DNA from 3 places in the Rhodoferax sp. RT5P35 genome. Region 2 is predicted to be linked to each of the others. Evidence: predicted binding sites of a transcription regulator. Region 2 holds the regulator's gene; each other region holds the start of a gene.

Region 1 (3,258 bases), on a different contig from region 2:
TCACTGCATCGCCTGCCGAATCCAACTTTTCAGACATCAGGTCATAGCGGTACGTACCGTTGTCGTTTTTCGTCAAATAGGCTGTTACGCCGGTGTCCGAGGTTTTGCGGTTAATGGCCTCAACTATCTGCCCCATACGCTCTTCGCCTGAGCTGGCCGCCTTGATAGCGCCCAAGTCGACATTCGAGCCACCCGTAATCGAAATACTAAATATGCCCGATGCGAAGCTCATCAAGCTCGTCACACTTGATGCGACCACAGCAGAGGCGGAGTTATCGTACGAATAAGCCACCCTGGACAAACCTGCAGCGGTCGAATTGGTCAGCGCACCCACGGTAATGTTGTCACCCGCATTGGCACCTACTTGGAACGCAGCGCCGGCAAATGATCCGTCCAACACTTTTTTGCCATTGAACGAAGTTTGTTTGGCAATACGGTCGACTTCATCGGTGAGCTGGCTCACTTCCGACTGCAGTGCGTCACGGTCAGCCTTGCTGTTAGTGGCGTTACTGGACTGCACGGCCAACTCACGCATACGCTGCAGCATGTCGCCGACCTTGCCCAACGCGCCTTCAGCCGTTTGCGCCAACGAAATACCGTCGTTGGCGTTACGCGAGCCGACCGTCAAACCCTTGATCTGGCTCTGAAAGCGCTCAGAAATAGCCAAGCCTGCTGCATCGTCCTTTGCGCTGTTGACGCGCAAACCCGAAGACAGGCGCTGCATAGAAGTTGCTAACGAACCACCAGATGCCATCAAATTGCGCTGGGCATTGAGCGAGTTGACGTTGGTATTGATGGTCGTAGTCATTTCATAGCGCCCGATTTCGGCTTATTGCAGCAGTGACAAGACGCTTTGTGGCAGCTTGTTAGCCTGCGCCACCATGGCGGTACCGGCCTGCTGCAGGATCTGATTACGTGTCAAGTTGGCGGTTTCTTGGGCAAAGTCGGCATCCACAATCCGGCCACGGGACGCAGACAGATTTTCTACGCTGATGGCAATATTGGCGGTAGCACCTTCAAAACGGCTTTGCAAAGCGCCCAATTGCGCACGGGCCGAGTTGACCTGGTTGATGGCGGCATCCAGCTTCTTGATGGCAACCCAAGAATTGCGCTGCGTGTCAATGGTCAGGGTGTCGATACCCAGTGCATCGGTCGTGGTGTTGGTAGAGTTGATTGTGGAGGCAATGGCACCCGCAGTAAGGCCGGTGGTGGCGGTCGTGAAGCCGACCGTTGTCACCACAGTGGCGTCGCCAGCCGAATCCAGCTTTGAAGACATCAAATCGATACGGTAAGTACCGGTGTCATTCACCGACAAGAAGGCGGTGACACCCGTGTCGGACGATTTACGGTTGATGGCTTCCACCACCTGGCCCATACGCTCTGCACCTGAGCTTGCTGCGGCAAGGGCCCCCAGAGAAATGCTCGTACCCCCGGTCACCGAAATACTCAACACGCCTGTGGCAATAGTAGACAGGGTAGATACAGAGCTGGCATCCACTGCGCTGGCGGTCTGGTCAAACGAATACGCAACACTGGCCAAACCCTTGGCACTTGAGTTGGTCAGCGCGCCGACGGTGATGTTGTCACCGGCATTGGCCCCCACCTGGAATGCAGCACCGGCAAACGAACCGTCCAGAACTTTGCGTCCGTTGAACGAGGTTTGTTTGGCAATACGGTCTACTTCGTCAGTGAGTTGGCTCACTTCCGACTGCAGCGCAGCGCGGTCGGCCTTGCTGTTGGTGGCATTGCTGGACTGCACAGCCAGCTCACGCATACGTTGCAGCATGTCGCCGACCTTGCCCAACGCGCCTTCAGCCGTTTGCGCCAGCGAAATACCGTCGTTGGCGTTACGCGAGCCGACGGTCAAGCCCTTGATCTGGCTCTGAAAGCGCTCAGAAATTGCCAAGCCTGCTGCATCGTCTTTGGCGCTGTTGACGCGCAAGCCAGAGGACAGGCGCTGCATGGAAGTTGCCAACGAACCGCTCGACGCCATCAAATTGCGTTGGGCGTTAAGCGAGTTGACATTGGTATTGATGGTGGTGGTCATTTCAAAGCTCCTAAGGTTGGGTCCAATGACGAACCAATGAAAAGGCCCGTTGAGTAGGTTTTCGGGTGTCCGCGCGAAAACTTTAGGACTAGCGCGCAAATAACCGGGGTTTTCTTGCCGCTTATCCCGGCTACAGCGTGGGCCCGAATGACCACAATTTAGTTACCGCTCATGGTCGTTGGCCAGCTGAGCTGACCTCAACCGGCTTTGGCCAACATTTATCCTTAAAGGAGCTTCGCAATGGCTGCCACGATCAATACAAATATCAATTCGCTTAATGCCCAGCGAAATCTGGCTACCAACGCGATGGGGCTGGCCACTTCCATGCAACGTCTGTCCTCCGGATTGCGGGTGAACAGCGCCAAGGACGATGCCGCCGGCCTGGCCATTTCAGAGCGTATGTCCACCCAGATCCGCGGATTGACGGTGGGCGCACGCAACGCCAACGACGGTATTTCACTGTCGCAAACGGCTGAAGGCGCGTTGGGCAAGGTCGGCGACATGCTGCAGCGTATGCGTGAGCTGGCTGTACAGGCAGGCAACGCCACCAACAGCAAGGCCGACCGAGCCGCACTACAGGCCGAAGTAGGCCAGTTAACGGATGAGATCGACCGAGTTGCAAAACAAACCTCGTTCAACGGCAAAAAAATACTGGATGGGTCGTTTGCCGGGGCAGTGTTCCAGGTAGGAGCCAACTCGGGCGATGTCGCATCATTGGGCGCTTTGACCAACTCTACGGCCAAAGGCTTGTCTCACGTGGCGTATGCCTATGACCAGTCCGCCAGCTCCGTGGCGGCCAGCTCGGTCAGTACGTTGACATCCATCACCTCCAATGTTTTGACTATTTCGGTCGCGGGTTCTGGCACAGTAGTAGACCTGGGCTCCATCAAAGCCGCCAGTTCTGGCGCAGAACGCATGGGCCAAGTGGTGGAAGCCATCAACCGTAAATCGACCGACACCGGCATTACCGCCTACCTGTCGCAAAACGACGACCAGACCTACCGTATCGATTTAATGTCGCAAAAGCTGGATGCGAATGGCGACCCGGCGGCGGTGACCATGGCCGGATTCTCGCTGGCGACCACCGGCGAGGCCACAACCAGCATGCAGTCCGGCATCAGCGCCACCAACACAACGACCGATGCGCTGGGTATCGACACCTTGAGCATTGACACCCAGCGCAACGCCTGGGTCGCACTGAAGAAGATTGA
Region 2 (3,258 bases):
CGCGCTGGACCCGCGCTTGCAACTGGCTGCCTGTAGCAAGGTGGAGCCGTACATGCCAGCGGGCACCCGTTTGTGGGGCAAAAGCCGGTTGGGCCTGCGCTGTTTGGCGGGTACTACCCGATGGAATGTGTTTATGCCGGTGACCGTCAAGGCGATGGGCCGGGCCTGGGTGGCCAAAACCAATGTGATGACCGGTGCCGTGCTGACGGCGGACGACGCGATGGAGGCCGAAGTCGATTGGGCCGAAGACGCGTCGCCCGTGGTGGCCAACGCCGAGCAGTGGATCGGCCAGGTGGCGGCCCGCTCCTGGGTGGCCGGGCAAACCGTGCGCCAGGCGATGGTCAAGCCAGCCCAGGTGTTCCAGGCCGGTACCCAGATCCGGGTGCTGGCCCAGGGCGTGGGTTTCCAGGTGCTGTCTGACGGGCAGGCCATCACCTCCGGGGTGGTGGGCCAGCCCGCCAAGGTGCGGCTGGATAGTGGCCGGGTGATGTCCGGAGTGGTGCAGGATGCCCGCACCATTGTGGTCGAGATGTAACAACTGGTTTTTCTCACACCATCTAGCCTAATTAGATTTAAGAAAATGAAGAATCGGCCGAAACCATTGCTACGATGCCTTAACGTCAAGGCTGTTGGAGAGCGTGATGAAAATTGGACAAGGGATAGATGTAACGGCCGCAGTGAATGCCGCCGTACTCAAGAAAGCCGATCAGGACAAGGAAGCTGCGCCCGCAAGCATGGCGCAGAAGGGTGCGCGCGCCATTCCCGCGGCCGGTGCACAGGTGTCTGTATCCACTCTGGCCCGCACGTTGGAGCAGAACGACCGGGCTGTGGGCACCGACTTCGACAGCAAGAAAGTGGCCGACATCAAGGAGGCTATCAAGAACGGCACGTTCAAGATCAACCCCGAAGCGATTGCCGACAAAATGCTCGACAACGCGCAAGAGATGCTCAGCGTCACACGCAAATAAACGTTTCCTCGCCCTTCCCGCTCGTTCCAGCGTAGGACTACCGACCATGACGGCCCGACCAACACCCCATGGCATGGAGGCCAGTCTGCTGCGCGTAGAGCAATTGCTCAAAGAAGTGTCTGCCGCCCTGATCGCGGGCGAACCCCTTGTTTTGGAGGCCGCCAGCACCGCGCTGCGCCAAGCCATGGCCGACATGGCGGTATGGGGCCGCACCCCTGCTGGCATGCAGCCGCTGAATGCTGACATGCGCAGCCGGCTCGAAAAAGTCTCTCTTACCCTGTCCCAGCAACGGTCCAACCTGGCCCGCCGCGCCGTGGTGGTAGACCGGGCATTGGCCACCGTGCTTCCCCAAGCCCAACCCTCCGCCACCTATTCCGGCGGCAAAACCGGCACCTACCGCGGCGGTGCAGCCCGCATCTACGCTGCAGCCGCAAATTAGATTTGCTATCTAATCTATAGCTACTAGCGTAGGTAAAATATGCGCTAGCGGCCTAAAAGGCTCAAATTCAAGATTGAGGCACCCCTTTCAGAAACGCCGCAGAACTGGCTTTGCCAGGTTGCTGGTGTTGCCCCCTGCAAGGGAGTTGGCGCTGCCACCTGAGTTCTCGGCTTTGCAAGCCGATTCCGGGGCAGTGGGCAAGCCTGGGGGTGTTCAGTGGCTTCTCATCTTGGCCCGCAGCCGGGCGATGGACTGGCTGTGCAACTGGCAGACGCGGGACTCGGTAATCTCCAGCACCGCCGCAATCTCTTTCAGATTCATGTCGTTTTCGTAGTACATGCTCATGATGTACTGCTCCCGGTCAGGCAGGGTCTTGATGGCATCCACCAGTGACGCCCGCAGGCGGTGGTCGCGCAGCAGGTTGACCGGGTCGGCGGCTTCGTCGGCCACATGCCGGTCTAAAAAGCCCGCACCATCGTCGGCACCGCCGTTCATGTCTTCCAGGTAGACCAGCTGCGTACCACGGACCTTGCCCAAGAGCTCCTGGTAGTCGTGCAGGGTCATTTCCAGCTCGATGGCGATTTCGGACTCCAGCGGGCTGCGGCCCAGCTTTTGCTCCAGCCGCTGCACGGCGCGCTCGATCTCTTTCTGGCTCTTGCGCGAGCCGCGCGACATCCAGTCGCCCTCGCGCAGCTCGTCGATCATGGCCCCGCGGATGCGTTGGGTGGCAAAGGTCTCAAACTGCACGCCCTGGGCTACTTCGTAGCGGGTCAGGGCCTCCGACAGGCCAATCATTCCCACCTGGATCAGGTCGTCCAGCTCAATGTTGGGCGGCAGCTTGGCGATCATGTGGTGCGCCAGCCGACGCACCAGCGGCACATACTGGCGCAGCATGTGCTCACGGTCCAGGTGGCCTTTGGCGGTGTACATCAGTGGCTCCCGACCCCATGGACCATGGGAATGGCGCTGGCCATCAGGCGCAGGGCGATTGGGTGCGCATCGTCCCAACGCGCAGTTTTTTGCGGGAATGAGCGCACGGTCATGAAGTCGGTCTGGCAGTCCAGGTGCAGGTGGGCGCAGTTTTGCAGTGCCCGCCCAGTGGATTTGGCCAGCAGCTCGGCATTTTTGAAGGGCGCGGTGACCACCGAGGCAATCAGCGGTACCAGCCGGGCCTGCAGCAGCAATTTTTTAAAATTTTGGTAAGCACCGAGGATGGAGGCGCGGCGCGGCGTGACTGCCAGCAAGGGGCGCACCTGTGTGCCCGGCAGCAAAGTGGCCAGCAGCTGGGCATCGGCATACACCACGACCAGATCGCAGCTGCGGAACAGGTGGCTGAGGGCTTGGAGGGGTGGAGTGGACATGGGGGAGTCTTGGCGGGTCAGCATCGCCAGGCGGCTTAGCCCCAAACGGGCGGGCACGGTGTGCCAAGGGGGCGCTTCATGGCTTGCATCATCGGCGGCATCTTCTGACCAGTGTGCGTGGTCCAACAGATTCTGTAAACCTGGATTGTCTTCCGTTTCTGCCGAGGTTGCGTCCAGTACGGTGATGCGCAGGCTAAAACTTTGCAGGGCCGCGCAGATTTGCCAGAGTAGCGGCAACTCGGTGGCGGTGTCGCCCCTGGTCACCATGGCAATCACGCTCCAGGCGGCTTGCGGCGCGATGCGGCGCAGGCTGGCTCCCTGGTCGGCACTGGTGTCAAGCATGCGCCCGTTCCTGGCGGCTGGCATCCATGGGTGCCGGGGTAAAGAAGAAGTTCAAGTCGGCGGCCTTGGGGTCAAACGCCGACTTGGTGGTGGAGCGCATCGAGGCCCGCACCAGCTTCTTGGCATCGGCGGGTTCCCAATCTTCGGG
Region 3 (3,258 bases), on a different contig from region 2:
TAACTTGCATGGACTTGCGTGCAGAGCACCCCGAGCCATGAAAGTTGATTCACGTTTATGGGCTTGATTATTCGGGCAAGCCGCTAAACCATCGGCCTGATAAGCCGGGGTTTTGACTGCCTTTTCAGCACCATACACCGACTGCACCCCACTACGATTGGCGCATTCGTATCCATCCCCTGGAGGGAACTGTCATGGATCTCCGCTTAGCCCCCGTATCGACCAGCGTGCCCACCCGCACGGGCATGGTGCAGCGCACGCCTACCGCCCCCACTTCGGAGGCAAAAAGCGCCGGTTTCTCCAGCGCACTCAAAGGCGCTCTGGCCGAGGTGAGTGCGGCACAAAACAACGCCACCCAGCTGCAAAATGAAGTGCAGATGGAGAACCCGAACGTGAGTCTGGAAGAAACCATGGTGGCCATCCAGAAAGCCCAGATCGGCTTTCAGGCCACGCTGCATGTGCGCAACCGCATGGTGCAGGCGTATAGCGACATCATGAATATGCAAGTGTAGGTACACCCCCAGGCTACAGCGCAAGCGCTTTTCGCCAACCCCCTTACAGGGGGCAACAGCAGCGGACTGGCGGAGCCAGATCCGCACTGTTCACGAAGGCTTGTCTAGTTGACTAGTGATATGGCTTTTAGGTCGTTCGCGCATGTATAACCTACGCAAGCCGCTATTTAATACATAGCAAATTTTTGGGTGCCGTGGGCGATGGCATCCCAATGCAAAAAAGCCCCTAGCGGGGCTTTTTATGTATCAAATTGGCCTCTAGCGCATATGCTACATACGCTAGAAGCTATCAATTTGATATCAATGTAGCAACTGGGGCTTGCGCTCTAAAATTTGCTCAAACTGATGGATCCAAGGCTCGGTCAGGCAGCGGATCTGGGCATCGTTGCGCAGGATGCGTTGCATGATGCGGGCTTTCTCGGTCTTGTTCTCGGGAGTCAGTTGGTCGGCCATGGACTGGTGGCGCAGTTGCTCGATCAGCACGGCGCAGGCACCCTCAAAGCGTACGACTTCGTCCCAGTCTTCCATCTGGGCAGCCTTCAACATTTTGTGGCTGCTGTCCTCGATGGCTTTGTAGTAGTCAATCAAAATTTGCGACATGGTCTGGGTCCGGCAAGGTGTACGTGTGAATGAGGTGGCTTAGGCATTGCCGACGGGGGGCACAGGGATGCTTTTCCAGGCATCGAATACGGGCACGATCAACTGCGTCACCTCTTCAATCAAAGTAATGTCGTTCTTCAAATTCGCTGTGGTCAACCGCAGAATGCTGTAGTTGTACACACCGCGCAAGTTCACGGCCAAATCACCGCCAGACTCCACGTCCAGTGCGGCCTTCAGGCCTTCTTCCAAAATACGCACCGCCTTGCCAATCGACTGGCCCTTGCCATCGATGTCACCACGGGCCAGGGAGCCACGGGCGGAATGCAGGGATTGCAACAGAGCTTCAAACAGCAGGCAAATCACCTGGTGGGGGCTTGCGCCTTCGATGCTGGTTTGGGCGCCCACACGTTTGTAAGCGGAGGCTGCGCGGGCACTTACGGGTGTAAACATGGTGGAAGCATCCATTTAAACTTGATGTATTAGTTATCGGCAGTACGGTCAAAAACTCAAGTCCCGTTTGGTTGAAATACCGCAAAGTTTTGTAGCCAATACCATCGGCTACTTGCTGCTCCATGCCGCCACCTGCTGTGTGATGTAGGTACTGAGAGCCGTCAGACCGGCCATCTTGGTGTCCAGCGCGGTGTAGGTGGTGCGCAGGCGTTTTTCCACCGCTGCAGCCCGTGCGGTGACCTTGTCCTGGTCGGCACTGTTGCGCTTGGTCTCTGCAGTAAGGGCATCGGCCTTATTGTTCAAGCCACCGCTGAAAGCCAGCAAACCGTCGGCAAAGGTCTTGACCTTGCGGGCAATGCCGTTGGTCGACGCATCGGTGTTCTTCTGGGCGAACAATGTCTTGACGCTGGCGGGGTTGTCCAGGGCTGCGCCCAGTTTGGTGGCATCCACGGTCATGCTGCCGTCGCGGGCAATGCTCATACCAATGTCCGATAAGCGCGTGTAACTTCCGCCTACCACGCCGGTACCCAACAGAGAGCGCAGGGAGTTACGCAAGCCAATCGCGGTGGAGTCACCTTGCAAGTCGCCTGATTTCTTGGTGGTGTCGTCGTAGGCGGTCGCATCGGCCAAATACTTGTTGACCGCGTTGTAGGCATCGACAAAAGCCTGGATGTTTTTGGTCAGCGCGGCTTTGTCATTGGTGGTGGTGAGCTCCACGTCGCTAGTGGTCACCGTGCTTGCGGTGATGGTCAGGCCTGCCACTACGTCCTTGAAACTGTTGGTGGCCGAGGTGACGGCGATGCCATTGATAGTGGCCTTGGCGTTTTGCCCGGTCTGGTAGGTATTTGCGCCCATGCCGTAGGCGGCAACGGTGGGGGCGGAAGTGTTACCGGGGTCTAAGTTCAGGTCGAAGGCCAAGGCTGACAGGCCGCTGTCATTGGTGTTATTACCGTCCCCGGTGTCGGTGGCCTGCACCCGGAAGCCCTGCGCCTCGCCCGTGCTCGCAGAGCGCAGCATAAGACGATCGCCAGAGGCATCGGTCAGCACGGTTGCCACCACACCAGAACCCGCATCGTTGATCTTGGCGGCAATCTGCGCCATGGTATCGGTGGCCACCACGGTGACGTTCACGCTGGCGGCGCTGCCCGGGGTGAACAGGCTGCCAGTGGCATTGGCCCGGGCCAGGCCCCAGGTGCCGAGCTGCAGGGTCAATGTGCCCGCCGAGCCCACCGCCGTGCTGGCCGTGACGGCATCCGACACGCTGGACTGGGCCTTGGCCAATTGCGACACACCCACACTGAAACTAGTAGCACTGGCAATGCCGCTGACAGTGGCCGTCACCGCCGTACTATTAGAAGAGGACACCGCCACTGTATTCCAGCCACTGTCCAGCGAAAGCTTGGCCGCGTTGTCCGTCAGGGTGGACACCAGCGACTTGACCTGCGAGTAGTCGGAAATCTTGGTCTGGATGATGGTCGCTTTGAGCTGGAGAGATGTCAAAGGCTGCTTTTCCAGCGCGACCAGCTTGGTAATGATGCCTTCGACATCTAAACCACTGCCGATGCCGGTTGATGTAATACCCATGGTGACCTCCAGATCGATAAATTGCCGCGCCTGCTGCACTTGCTAAGAATGCGAATAGGCGTATTTGTATCCGTATTCCCAAAAGCAAAACGGCGGATAAAGGGGGTTCCTT

What was found. The regulator FliA, encoded in region 2, starts transcription of late flagellar genes. The targets are predictions, from matches to a motif close to CTAAAGTTTNNNNNNNNNNNGCCGNTA.
Region 1: AC097L_RS04205 (flagellin N-terminal helical domain-containing protein) is a predicted target of FliA. The motif match lies at 2,107-2,133, and genes of this name have one in related genera.
Region 3: fliS (flagellar export chaperone FliS) is a predicted target of FliA. The motif match lies at 1,597-1,623, and genes of this name have one in related genera.

What each region holds. Positions count from the first base shown of each region.
Region 1 is NZ_JBWMAX010000002.1:425,019-428,276, reverse strand. It holds gene AC097L_RS04210 (flagellin) at 1-808, opposite strand, end outside; gene AC097L_RS04205 (flagellin N-terminal helical domain-containing protein) at 830-2,047, opposite strand; gene AC097L_RS04200 (flagellin N-terminal helical domain-containing protein) at 2,288-3,258, shown strand, end outside.
Region 2 is NZ_JBWMAX010000004.1:66,758-70,015, reverse strand. It holds gene flgA (flagellar basal body P-ring formation chaperone FlgA) at 1-535, shown strand, start outside; gene flgM (flagellar biosynthesis anti-sigma factor FlgM) at 642-968, shown strand; gene AC097L_RS06945 (hypothetical protein) at 1,015-1,407, shown strand; gene AC097L_RS06940 (RNA polymerase sigma factor FliA) at 1,621-2,337, opposite strand; gene AC097L_RS06935 (hypothetical protein) at 2,337-3,110, opposite strand; gene flhF (flagellar biosynthesis protein FlhF) at 3,103-3,258, opposite strand, start outside.
Region 3 is NZ_JBWMAX010000002.1:428,775-432,032, reverse strand. It holds gene fliE (flagellar hook-basal body complex protein FliE) at 246-512, shown strand; gene AC097L_RS04225 (flagellar protein FliT) at 813-1,112, opposite strand; gene fliS (flagellar export chaperone FliS) at 1,152-1,562, opposite strand; gene fliD (flagellar filament capping protein FliD) at 1,671-3,146, opposite strand.